DNA from 4 places in the Brevibacillus sp. HB1.3 genome. Region 1 is predicted to be linked to each of the others. Evidence: predicted binding sites of a transcription regulator. Region 1 holds the regulator's gene; each other region holds the start of a gene.
What was found. Region 1 encodes Rex, which represses fermentation and respiration genes when NADH is low (regulators of the CRP and FNR family bind a similar motif). Its sites were predicted from a motif close to TTGTGAAATATTTCACAA; they were not measured.
Positions count from the first base shown of each region.

Region 2: a site for Rex is predicted at 1,611-1,628, ahead of HPY31_RS25165 (helical membrane plugin domain-containing protein). Genes of this name have one in related genera too.
Region 3: a site for Rex is predicted at 1,403-1,420, ahead of HPY31_RS12965 (cytochrome ubiquinol oxidase subunit I). Genes of this name have one in related genera too.
Region 4: a site for Rex is predicted at 1,411-1,428, ahead of HPY31_RS13620 (nitrate/nitrite transporter). Genes of this name have one in related genera too.

Region 1 covers NZ_JABMIT010000001.1:415,534-418,716, reverse strand. The annotation lists gene HPY31_RS02195 (amidohydrolase) at 1-1,087, opposite strand, end outside; gene HPY31_RS02190 (redox-sensing transcriptional repressor Rex) at 1,104-1,727, opposite strand; gene HPY31_RS02185 (ComEC/Rec2 family competence protein) at 1,743-2,648, opposite strand; gene dinG (ATP-dependent DNA helicase DinG) at 2,690-3,183, opposite strand, start outside.
Region 2 covers NZ_JABMIT010000014.1:70,933-74,115, forward strand. The annotation lists gene HPY31_RS25160 (NAD(P)/FAD-dependent oxidoreductase) at 1-959, opposite strand, end outside; gene HPY31_RS25165 (helical membrane plugin domain-containing protein) at 1,002-1,457, opposite strand; gene HPY31_RS25170 (PilZ domain-containing protein) at 1,747-2,412, opposite strand; gene obgE (GTPase ObgE) at 2,421-3,183, opposite strand, start outside.
Region 3 covers NZ_JABMIT010000005.1:18,803-21,985, forward strand. The annotation lists gene HPY31_RS12965 (cytochrome ubiquinol oxidase subunit I) at 1-1,321, opposite strand, end outside; gene HPY31_RS12970 (hypothetical protein) at 1,657-2,412, opposite strand; gene HPY31_RS12975 (sigma-70 family RNA polymerase sigma factor) at 2,402-2,986, opposite strand; gene HPY31_RS12980 (hypothetical protein) at 3,115-3,183, shown strand, end outside.
Region 4 covers NZ_JABMIT010000005.1:155,922-159,104, reverse strand. The annotation lists gene hcp (hydroxylamine reductase) at 53-1,348, opposite strand; gene HPY31_RS13620 (nitrate/nitrite transporter) at 1,494-2,993, shown strand; gene HPY31_RS13615 (Crp/Fnr family transcriptional regulator) at 3,077-3,183, opposite strand, start outside.

The DNA.
Region 1 (3,183 bases):
CTACTTCAATGCTTCCGAGTGTTTCTTCTTGGAACACCCCTTCTGCGCCATAACGAGTAGCCATGCGAAGTGCTTCCTCTGCTGGAACCGCTACCGGATCGTTATTTACACCTTTGTGTAGGATCGCAGCGAGCTTCAATTCCTCAAACAAATTCAAATTGTTGTTGCTTGCGGAGCTGTCAGTACCCAGTGATACGCTTACGCCTTTTGCCAACATTTTTGGAACAGGCGCAACACCGCTTGCCAGCTTCAGGTTGCTCACTACATTATGAGAAACTCTCACGTTGTATTTTGCCAAAATGTCGATTTCTTCATCCGTTAGGTGAACAGCGTGCGCGACGAGTGTTGGGCGATTGAACATGCCCAGCTTTTCCAAATGAGCGACTGGACGCAGTCCGTAGTCCTTCTCGTTTTGACCGACTTCCCAAGCGGTTTCAGACATATGGATATGAAGCGGCAAGGACAACTCATCGGCTTTTTCGATAATTTGGGTAATAAATTCTGGCGAGCAGGTGTACGGCGCATGCGGTGCCATCATGACGGTAATACGTCCGTCTGCCTGATTATGCCATTCTTTTGCAAAAAGAGTCGCGTCTTTCAGCTTTGTTTGACGCTCTTCTTCGGAGCACAGACCGATCATCCCTCGGCAAAGGCGGGCACGCATTCCAGCTGCATCGACTTCCTTTGCCACAACATCCATATGATCATACATATCCACAAATGTAGTGGTTCCCGTACGAATCATTTCAATAAGCGACAGCTGAGTACCCCATTTTACTGTATCTCCCGTGAATTGCGCCTCCAATGGCCACATTTTGTCTTCCAGCCATTGTTGCAGCGGCAAATCATCTGCATAACCGCGTAGGAGGGACATACCAGCATGTCCATGCGTGTTGATTAAACCAGGCAGTATGTAGTCTCCTTTTTGATCGATAACCTCATCGTATCCTGCTTCTGATAGGTCCTCAGGAGTTGGGCCCACATACGTAATCTTGTTACCTTCGAATGCTACGGCACCATCGTGAATGACTTCATTCGTATCGTTAACGGTAATGACTGTTGCGTGAATGAGGATCGTCTTTTTCATAGTATACACTCCATTCTTATGTCAAGTAGTAGGCCAGGCTTTGCAGGTTGGACGTCACGTCCGCATAGTGAATGCGAACATCTTTTCCTGCGCGAATCGTCGTAGGGGCAAAATTCAAGATCCCCTTGATACCCGCTTGAGTCAACTGATCACATACGGATTGCGCTGCAGGTGCCGGTACCGTAATAATCGCCAGCTTGATTTGCTTGTTTACGATTGTCTCTTCCAGCTCTGATAAAGGCTGAATCGGTATACCTGCGACTTTTTTCCCCTGCTTCTCTGGATTATTGTCAAAGATGGCCGCAATCCGCATGTTATCTTTCAAATAAGCGTTGTAGTTACTAATGGCATGGCCTAAATGCCCAGCTCCGACCAAAGCGACACGGATTTCATCTGTTAGCTTTAGAATTTCACGTATTTTTTCCACCAGATAATCGACATCATAGCCGATTCCCTTTTTTCCAAAATCACCAAAAGCTGCAAGATCTTTTCTGATTTGGGCAGGATTCACATCGAGATTCTTACCCATCTGTTGGGAGGAAACGGTGGTCACCTCAACCTGCTGCAAATAACTGAGGTAACGCAGATAAATCGGCAAACGACGGACGACCGCTTCCGAAATCTTTTCGTGTTTTGCCACGTTCGGTCTTCCCCCCTAATTCTTTTGCTTCAAAATCCGATATTCTTTTCCATTCGATAAAATGGTAATGGAACCGTCGTGGCTGGTAACGTATGTCTCCGCCCATGACTCACCCAGGCGCTCCATGACTTCCGTTTGACCGTCTTTCATTTGATCCCGCGATCGGCCTGTCTGAATAATGGCGACCTGAGGATCGACCTGCGTCAGAAACGGTTGCGAAGAACCTTGATTGCTCCCCTGACCAGCTACCTTTAGCACTTCCGCCTTCAATCTGTCATTTTGCCGTTCCAACAGTCGCTCTTCTGCTTTTTCATTCACGGCACTCATAAATAAAAATCGCAGTTGGCCATGCGTCAATCGAAATACGAGAGAATTATTCTGGGGCGATAAAAATAACGGTTCATCCGGGAGCAACACTTCCATGGAGATTTCTTGGTCAAGAGTGAGTACTTGTCCTTGCTCTGCTTCCATCTGCTTTTGGTTGGAGCAAAGCAGCACGACATGGCGAATGGATGGAGCGATCAGCTTGGGCAAAATGACGGCATCTACAAGCAGTTGTTGGCTCAATGAAGCGTAGCCTCCCATATGCTCAGGCTGGTCGTTCGTCAACACTACATAGTCGAGCCGTGTGATCTTGAGCTCTGCCAAGCGCGCCGAAAGAACGGGCCAATCTTCTGCCGTACCCGTATCGATCAGCATCGTTTTGCCGCCTGGCATTCTCAAAAGCGTACTCTCACCATGTGGAAGTGCCAAGTAGGTGACAATGAGACCCGAAAATTCCTGTTCTGTCTCCGTTTCAAACGGGTCATCTATCTTCACTGCTGCTTCTCGCAAATACAAATGGCTATCAATCGAGCATGCGCAAAGGAAAATCGCACTAAGAACTACCATCCACCAACGCCACGGTATTTTCCATAACATTTATTTTATCACCTAAATCCCTATGAGACTATTGCTTCATTTTATGAATCTGACAGGGATTGCATACTAAGGAATGGCTCTATGCGCTCTCGCAGTGTTGGCCATGGACCGCTTTCGATTTGAAATGGCGGCAAAGATTGAAGGAATGAGCGTCCATATCTCGCCTCAACCACACGCGTGTCGAGAACGATCACGACCCCTCGATCCAAGTGATGGCGAATTAATCGCCCCACCCCTTGCTTAAATTGCAGAACAGCTTGTGGAAGAGACAACGACATAAAGGCATTTTTTCCTTCTGCCTTCAAAAGCTCTGCCCTTCCTTGATAGACAGGGTGATTCGGCGGAGCAAACGGAAGTCGAACAATGACCAAACTGCTCAGCCATTCCCCCTGGATATCGACACCTTCCCAGAAGCTGCTCGTCCCAAGCAGAACACTTCTCTCCATGCTTCGGAACAGTCGCACCAGCTTGCTCCGGTTGTTGCTATCAATCCCGTGACCGAATAACGTATACGGTTCTGGAGCCTCCGCTAGTC
Region 2 (3,183 bases), on a different contig from region 1:
ACTTCGCCCATTTGCCATGCCAGTTGAGCAGTTGGAGGGAATGGACGACCTTCTGGCCCCATTACGACCGCACTGTCACCTGCGAGGAATACATCAGGGTGAGAAGTGGATTGCAGGAATTCTGTAACAGTAGCACGTCCGCGGTTTACTTCCACGCCGCACTCCGCTACTACGCGATTTCCTTGTACGCCACCTGTCCATACCATTGTTTTTGTTTCAATGGTACCGCCATCCTTCAGGCACACAGTGGTTTCTTTCATTTCCGTTACAGGTACCCCTGTCAGGAACTGAACGCCGCGTTTTTCCAAGCTTGTTTTCGCACGCTCAACCAGGTCAGGAGCAAAACCAGCCAAAATGGATGGTCCTGCTTCTACGCAGTAGATGGAAACGTCTGCAAAGTCTACGCCGTGCTTATGGCACAGATTTGGCAACATATCAGCGAATTCCCCAACCAGCTCGATACCTGTCAGACCGCCACCGCCTACAACGAAGGTAGCATCTGCTTTATTTTTGCTCGTCTTGTATTCAATCACGCGCTCTTCGAGGTGTGCACGCAGACGATTTGCTTCTTCTACAGACTTCAGTGTAAAGCTGTACTCTTGCAGCCCTGGGATTCCAAAGAATGCGGTTTCACTTCCCAGCGCAATGACCAAAACATCGTATTTGATGGACTCGCCGCTCGCCAATGTTACGCGTTGGGACTCGAGACCAATGTTTTCTACCGTGTCTACTACAAGGTTAATTTCTTTGCCACGCAGCAGTCTTTCCAGAGGGAGCGCCACGTTTTGTTCAGACAGGTTTCCTACTGCCAAGCGGTGCAGTTCCGTAATGATTTGGTGAGTAGGAAAACGGTTTACTACCGTGATCGACGCTTCTTCAGCCGTCATGTATTTACGTGCAGTCAATGCGCTGAGCAAACCGCCATAACCGCCGCCTAGAATCAGAATATGCTTCGCCATGCCCAATCCTCCGTCCTTGTCTTCCATTCCATAATAAAAAAACTATCGTTTTTGTTGTTGACGTTCTGCAGTTACTTCCAGGAATGCTTGTGCGAAACGCAATGTTTTTTGTACTTGCGGATCCTTGAGCATTTTGAGAATACCGAACAAACCGATCGTAGACTCTTCTACATGAACACGGTCATTGGCTTCAATGGCTGCTTGCGCAATACCTTTTGCTTTATCAGAGATCGGTTTTACGAACTCTTCCATTCCGCCTTTGATATCGTCGATCAATACATGATCATTTGCTACCGTTTGTACCAAATCATAGGTTTTGGTCAAAAGAGTTGTCAGTTCTGCCAATTTAGGCAGGTTCGCCACCAATATGTTCAGTGACTCTTGAATTTCTGGTTTCATCAACTGATCGAGTACATCTTGTTGCTGCGCTGGTGCCAGAGTAGCAGTGCTTGCTACTTCAGCAGCAGCTTGAGCTTGTTGCGTAGTTGTTTGAGACATAAAAAAACGTCCTCCTTTGCTTTGGAATAGAGGCCTTCCATTCTCGATGCCTGTTCATACGAGTAACGGCCGCTATTCTCCCTGAAAATCCGGTAAAAAATTGCATGTAACATTTTTCACAAAGTAAAGCAAACAACGGATTCTTATAATAAAAAGTGAATGATTTCACAAATATTCATTCAGGAAAGCGCACACAACAAATCATGGAGTGAACAGGCTCGATTGAGAACTCTATGTACTCTACTATATACCTTCTTCACGGGAACATCAAAGGAAAAAAACCGCTTCCTTAGGAAGAAGCGGTAGTTGAGAGCTTTTTATAGTAATCTTTGATGAGATCATGGTGCTTTTCATTGATATCCGTAAAGATTAATTCAATGATTGTTTGGTTGTCTTGGAACGTTTTTTCCACGATTTTCGCCATCATGACGATCTCCTGCGCTTGCTTCGGTATCTTGAAAGACAAATGGAGAAAATCGCCCTTTGACACATAACCGTCTGTTCCCAAAACGAGACGGGTAGGAGAGAATTTCAGCAACACTGCCTCGCCTTTTTCTTCGATCGGTCTAGCTCCCATCACCTTGTAAGGGACAGAAATACCGAGATCTGGGGAAATAGGATCCTGCTTGCGCTTTTGGGTAATTTCTACCCCTACACTAATCGGAATCATCCCTAAAAGCTTGATCGGCCAAATCGTTTGCTCCGAAACTACTTCCAAATCAATGGTGTTTACTGCCGCATCTGTTTCCCAACGAATGCGTACAGTTGTTCCGAGCAGCTCTGCTTTCGTTTCAGGCTTCATCTCATAGGAAACTACGAGATAATTGCCCTTTGCATGTTCAACCAAAACTTGGACAGGTGTCTGCACCTGCTTGGAGATGATTAGCGGTAGCGATGAACCGCGTTGGAGTCGTTTATCCCCCATAAATGGGTTCAGTGATGGGATATCAATCATGGTTTTTGTCACTCCACAAAGTCAAACTCTAATTTGCCGATCCGAACGGTATCCCCGTCTTTTGCTCCCAGCTTGCGCAGAGCATCATCTACACCCATGCTACGCATTTGTCTCGCAAAACGCTGGGCTGCATCATAGCTGTTCAGATTCGTCATGCGCACGAGCTTCTCGATCTTCTCCCCGCTGACGACAAATACGTCGTTATCACGCGTAATCTCGAATGCATCTGGTTCTTTTTCTGCTCGAAACACTACGCGCTCTTCCACTTCCGCAACTTCTTCGACAGCAGGCTTGTCCGGAATCGTCGCCAAGGTATCCCCGATCGCATACATCAATTCTTGTACGCCTTTACTGGTTGCAGCGGAGATCTCATACACCTTGACATCTGGAGCCTTTTCCTTGAAAATACGCAGGTTTTCCTCTGCTTCTGGCAGTTCCATTTTGTTCGCGACTACAATTTGCGGACGATCTTCGAGCTTCAGGTTATACAGCGTCAGCTCTCGGTTGATCTGCAAATAGTCCTCGTAAGGGTCGCGTCCATCTACTGCTGCCATGTCAATCACATGGACAATCAAGCGTGTACGCTCTACGTGACGCAGGAATTGGTGACCAAGACCCACACCTTCATGCGCGCCTTCAATCAATCCTGGCAAGTCGGCCATTACAAAGCTCCGCTCCCCCAAGTCCACAACACCCAGATTCGGTGTCAGCGTCGTAAAGTGGTACGCAGCAATTTTTGGCTTCGCCGCTGTTACACTGGACAGCAACGTG
Region 3 (3,183 bases), on a different contig from region 1:
TGGCCACACGAGCAAACAGATAAGCCAAGAGGCACAGCAGGATGAGATAAATCGTCGTGAAGGCGACGAGAGAGAACCATACCGCGCCTGTGCTAATGCTTGGGGAAACCGAATCTTCAACACGCAACAGCCCGAATACCGTCCATGGCTGACGACCTACCTCCGTCATGATCCACCCTGCTGAGTTTGCGATGAATGGCAACGAGATACCCGCAACCATCAGCTGCATGAATCGCTTATTTGGCTGTTCCAGCTTTTTGCGTAAAGCGAGATATGCCCCGTACAAAGCCAGTAAAATCATTGCACTACCGCCCGCTACCATGATGCGGAAGCTCCAGAAGGTCGTCCGAACTGGTGGTATGTAGTTTCCTGGACCGTAGGTTTTCTCATACTCTGCCTGCAATTCCAACATGCCCGGTACAGAACCTGAAAGTGAGTTGTACGTCAGGACGCTAAGCAAGTAAGGTATTTTTATTTCAAAGCCGTTTTCTTGTTTTTCTGGATCAATCGTTGCAAAAACCGTCCAAGGAGCTGGGTCAGCGCTTGTTTTCCACAGCCCTTCACTCGCTGCCATTTTCATCGGTTGGGTAGCAACCAAATACTGTGCCTGACCATGACCGAATTGAGCAATAGCAAGCGAGGAAATCAATGCGACCACGATCGCAATTTTGAAAGATTGCACAAAGAATGTAACATCTTGTTTTTTCAACAGCTTCCAAGCACTGATTCCTGCTACCAAGAAGGCACCTGTCGCAATTGCCGCAAATACGGTATGCGGGAATTCATATAGTAATTGTCCATTGGTAAGAAGAGCAAAGAAATCGACCATCTCTGCACGTCCGTTATTGATAGCGAAGCCAACTGGCCGCTGCATAAACGAGTTGGCTGCCAGAATCCAAAGAGCCGAAAGAATCGTTCCGATGGATACGAGCCAAATACATGCGAGATGCACACCTTTGGACAAACGATCCCAACCAAACACCCATAGTCCAATAAAAGTCGATTCGAGGAAAAATGCTAAGAGGGCCTCAATCGCTAGTGGTGTCCCAAATACGTCACCGACGAATCGTGAGAAATCAGACCAGTTCATCCCAAACTGGAACTCCTGCATAATCCCTGTCACGATCCCGACAGCAAAATTGATGAGCAAAAAGGTTCCCCAAAACTTGGCCATTTTTTTATACAAATCATTCTTTTTTACCACATACATCGTTTCCATAATGGCTACCAATAAGGACAGCCCGATGGAAATCGGCACAAAAACAAAATGAAAGATCGTTGTTATCGCAAATTGAAGTCGTCCCAAATCCACTATGTCCATGTACAAGATCCCTTTCTATTCGCGTTTTGGCCTTTATGTACCAGAATTATATCTGTGGGGAAATCGGCATATATGACGACTTTGTGAAAAATATCACAAATATATGTGAAAAAAATCACAAATCATTCTCTCTCCTGTACCCCCTTTTCGCATTCATCTTCGTGAGAGAGTTTTTTGTTTTCCCCAATATATCTCCGGTCATGTGTCATTGTAGCAGGACTTTTGACCCTAGGGGGTGTCCGATTCGTTACATGATTTTTAACACTCTGTGACAGCACATAGAAAAATGGGCCCTGTTACGAGGCCCATCTTGAGTAGAACCGTTATCGAAGTCGTTATTTTTTGGCGGATTTCGTTGACAAGGATTCGATGATGTTACCAATGGTCGCAGCATCAAAGCTCTTCTCTGCCATCTGGTACAGCTCGTACGTGAATCCTTCGTGCTCCCAAATCACGATCCCGTTTGCGAAATATACTTTTTTCCCGCCAATGGTTTCAATCTTGACACCCTCCGTCGTGCTAATGCCGTTTTCGCCACTGTTTGAAATCAACAAGGAAATAAATTCTTTCTCTTTTTTATACTGAATCTCTACCATACCCTTACCATGAACGACCGTGTTTTTATAGGAATAATGCTCTGACAACCATGTCGGTGCGGGAAAGTCCATTTTGCTGGCTGCGCGTGCTTCTTCCAACGTCATCTGTGGGGGAGCCTTTTGTTCTATAGGTATCTCGATTTCTTGGGTATTGGACTGTGTAGCAGGCAACTCTTTATCATATTGGGTAATCTCCATGTTCCCGACCTGAAAGCGTGCCAAGATCGTCTGGAGGATTCCTTGGGCAAACGATGTAGTCGAGAATGCACCTAACAGGCAAACAACAGCAACAGCACTAACTGTGGCAGCTTTCCATTTATTCATTTTCATAGAGATCCCGTCCTTTTTACTATCATGTGGTTGTATGTTTCCTGATTCCAATTTGAATTTCAGCCGATTGTAGATACTGGCTTTTGGAGTGGCGTCATCCAGCTCCAGATCAGTAAGCAAGTCGGTAAGTTTACGAAAATCGTCTAGATCATGCTTACTCTTCATAACGGAAGCCCCCTTTTTGCAATTCCATTTGCAGCTTTTTCAAGCATCTGTAGAGAACAACGCCAATATTTGAACCACTCACACCAAGCAGTTCTGCGATTTCTGCGTTTTTAAGACCAGCCGCATATTTCATGGCGATGATATTGCGTTCCTTGTCACTCAGCTTCGCCAGTGCTTGAAATAAGGCTTGATGATTGTCGTCGCGGATCACGATGTCCTCCGGTGACGACTTCGGCAAGACCAGATTCAGAATCGAATCCAATGAAAAGCTCATTCTTTTTTTCTGTGAGCGGAAGTAATCTGTCACAGCGTTTCTAGCGATCGCAAACAACCAGACCTCAAAGTTTGATTTATCCGGTGAGAAGCTGCTATATTTTGAAATCACCATTTCAAACACATGACTGCATATTTCTTCCGCTGTGTAGTGATTATTGATACGATAGCAAATATATTTGTAGACGCGCTTATAGTACGCCCCATAAATGTGGGCAAAAGTTTCTGTCGACATGCCTTCCACTTGCTTTTCGTGTTCTTCTGTTTGGCAGATGCCTGTGTTCACTGGGGCAATCTCCAACTACTTCCCCTCCCTTCTGGATAGAATAAACAAATTGCGCAATTTGTTTGGTTGTGAGCCTCACGATAGCTAATACGGCAAAAGTAGAAATGTATTAACAACGTTTTTCAAAAATCGGAGGAATTAACGTGTGGATACCCTATGAAGAAATAAGGAGACACCCCGCTGATTTTCGGGTGAAGTATCGATTTTACTCG
Region 4 (3,183 bases), on a different contig from region 1:
GGCACCTTCCTGTTAGAAGAAGGTGCCTCCTTTTGTAATGTGCGGTTACAGCCTATTGAGTGATTCCGAGCATTTGCTTCATATCTTCTTGAGCATCACCAATCAACTGAATATGGAACAAGTCTTGCAATACTTGGAGAACACCGGGCTGAATGAACTCAGGCAATTTTGGGCCGATCCGTATATCTTGTATCCCTAGGCTAAACAGACCGAGCAGGATGGCAACCGCTTTTTGTTCAAACCAGGAAAGAACGATACTTACCGGCAGCTCGTTTACTTCACACTCGAAGGCATCGGCTAATGCAGCTGCAATCGTAATAGTAGAAACAGAGTTATTGCACTGTCCCAAATCGATATATCTTGGGATGTCGGTACCTGGTACAGTGCCGAAATCTACATCGTTAAAACGGAATTTTCCGCAGGAGGTCGTAAGAATGACTGCTTCTGGCGGTAAGGACGTAGCCAACTCACGGTAATACTCGCCACCCTTGCCAGGAGCGTCACAACCAGCGATGACGAAGAAGCGTTTGATCTTTCCTTCCTTGACTGCCTGAATAATTTCAGGGGCGATGCCGAGGACCGTTTTATGATGATAGCCAGTCGTCAATGTCAGTTCCGATTCGATGGAAACCTCAGGAAGAGACAATGCTTTTTCAATGAGCGGCGCAAAATCGTTTTCTTCGATTTTCGTCACATTTTCCAAGCCGGTTATATCATACGAAAAGAAACGATCGGCGTAGCTGCCTCGAATAGGCATCACACAGTTTGTTGTAGCCAGGATAGCGCCGGGAAATTTCTCAAACAACTGGCGTTGATCGTACCATGCTTTCCCGATGTTCCCTTTTAAATGAGGATATTTCTTCAGTGCGGGATAGCCATGTGCTGGCAGCATTTCGGAATGCGTATATACATTGATTCCTTTGCCTTCTGTCTGTTTTAACAGCTCTTCGAGAGCAAACAGATTGTGCCCCGTAACAACGATGCATTTTCCTTCTATTTTGTTTTGCGAGACGGTAATTGGCTGCGGCACTCCGAAATGATCGGTATGAGCCTGATCCAAAAGCTCCATGACTTTTATCGCGGCCTTCCCTACTTTCATGGCCATTTGCAAATGTTCGTCCAAGTTGAAATTCACATTCGTCAATGTAAAATAAAGAGCTTCCTGTGTAATCCCATCCACTTCAGGATCGATATATCCCAGTTGTCGAGCATGTGTCGCATATGCTGCAATTCCTTTTAAAGCAAAAATAATGGTATCCTGAATACTCGCAAGATCTTCATTCTTTCCGCAAACACCGATGACCTTACAACCACCTGTTGGAGTCTGTTCACATTGATAACAAAACATGTATAATCCACTCCTTCGATTCAAGATTTCGCTTTGATTATAAGTGGATTGCCGGAAAGGAGCTGTGATTAAAATCACAACGAAACCAAACTTTGCCTCTTATCATAGTGGATGAAGAAGATTTCCCAAATGAGGGGTGTTGTTTATGGTACGAAAATGGCAGTTGCCATTACAGACGTTGAGTCTTACGGTCGGGTTCATGGTATGGGTCATTCTGTCATCGCTCATGCCTTTTATCAAAGAAACCGTACCCATGAGTGCAAGCGAAGTGGCGTGGGTGACAGCGATTCCTGTTCTTCTTGGATCGTTGCTAAGAATCCCAGTTGGATATTGGAGTAACCGATTTGGCGCGAGACTATTATTTAGCATCAGCTTTCTCTTGCTGCTGGCTCCTGTTTTCTATATTAGCCAGGCGACCACGTATACCGATTTGTTAATCGGCGGGCTATTTATAGGGATAGGCGGAGCGGTGTTTTCCGTTGGTGTCACGTCTCTACCTAAATACTATCCGAAAGAGAAGCATGGTTCTGTAAACGGAATCTACGGTATGGGGAATATTGGTACAGCGATCACGACGTTTTCAGCGCCAGTTCTGGCTAAATCGTTTGGATGGGCAACCACTGTACAGATGTTTATGCTATTGCTTGTGGGATTCGCAGTACTTACCTTCTTGATGGGGGATAAAAATGAACCTAAGGTAGTCACTCCTCTTGGTCAGCAGATAAAGAGTGTCTACAAAAACGAAAAGCTGTGGTTAATCAGTTTGTTCTACTTTATTACGTTTGGTTGCTTCGTCGCTTTCACCGTGTATCTCCCGAATTTTTTAGTGAGTCATTTCCAACTGGATAAAGTAGATGCAGGTATGAGAACAGCAGGGTTCATTCTTTTGGCGACACTTGCAAGACCATTGGGAGGCTGGCTTGGAGATAAGTGGAACCCCTTCAAGGCATTGATGATTGTGTTTGCCGGTCTCGCTTTGTCTGGTATTGTCTTATCGTTTTCGCCATCGATTTTGATGTATACAGTAGGGTGCTTGTTGGTAGCGGCATGTGCCGGAATCGGTAACGGTGCTGTGTTCAAATTGGTGCCGATGTATTTCTCGCGACAAGCGGGGATTGTAAATGGGATCGTATCTGCAATGGGGGGATTAGGAGGATTTTTCCCACCGTTGATCCTAACGCTGCTGTTTAATCTGACCGGGCATTACGCGATCGGTTTCATGGCGTTATCGCAGTTTGCACTGGTAAGCTTGGTCTTGGTGATGTGGATGTTTTACCAAGAGAAGCTGCAGCTCGCCGCCACCATTATGGAAAAGACGGGAGAGGCGATACTGATTACCGATACGCGAGGAGTCATTAAAAGTGCGAACCACGCTTTTACGAAAGTGACCGGTTATGAGATGAATGAAGTGATTGGCAAGTCCCCCAATATTTTAAAATCAGGCAGGCAGAATGCCGATTTCTATCAAAAGATGTGGGACTCGATCAAGAAGAATGGCTATTGGCAAGGAGAGATCTGGAATCGCCGGAAGAATGGAGATCAGTATCTCCAGTGGTTAACGATTAGCGCGATTAAAGACGATGCAGGAGACGTCGAGTACTATGCTGGCATGTTCAGCGAGCTCGCGGAGCAAAGACATGGATAAAGAAGTTTAAATCACGGATGAAAAAAAGTCTTGGACGGACAAGTCCAGGACTTTTTTTGTGCAGGAAAGTATGTAGACTTTGCTTACATTTGACAAATATCAGGTGGGCAATCATCACAATAAATCGCTTCTTTTAAATAGGCAAGGTCCTTAATCAAGATATGCCCGTGGGGAAGCAGATCGATAGAAT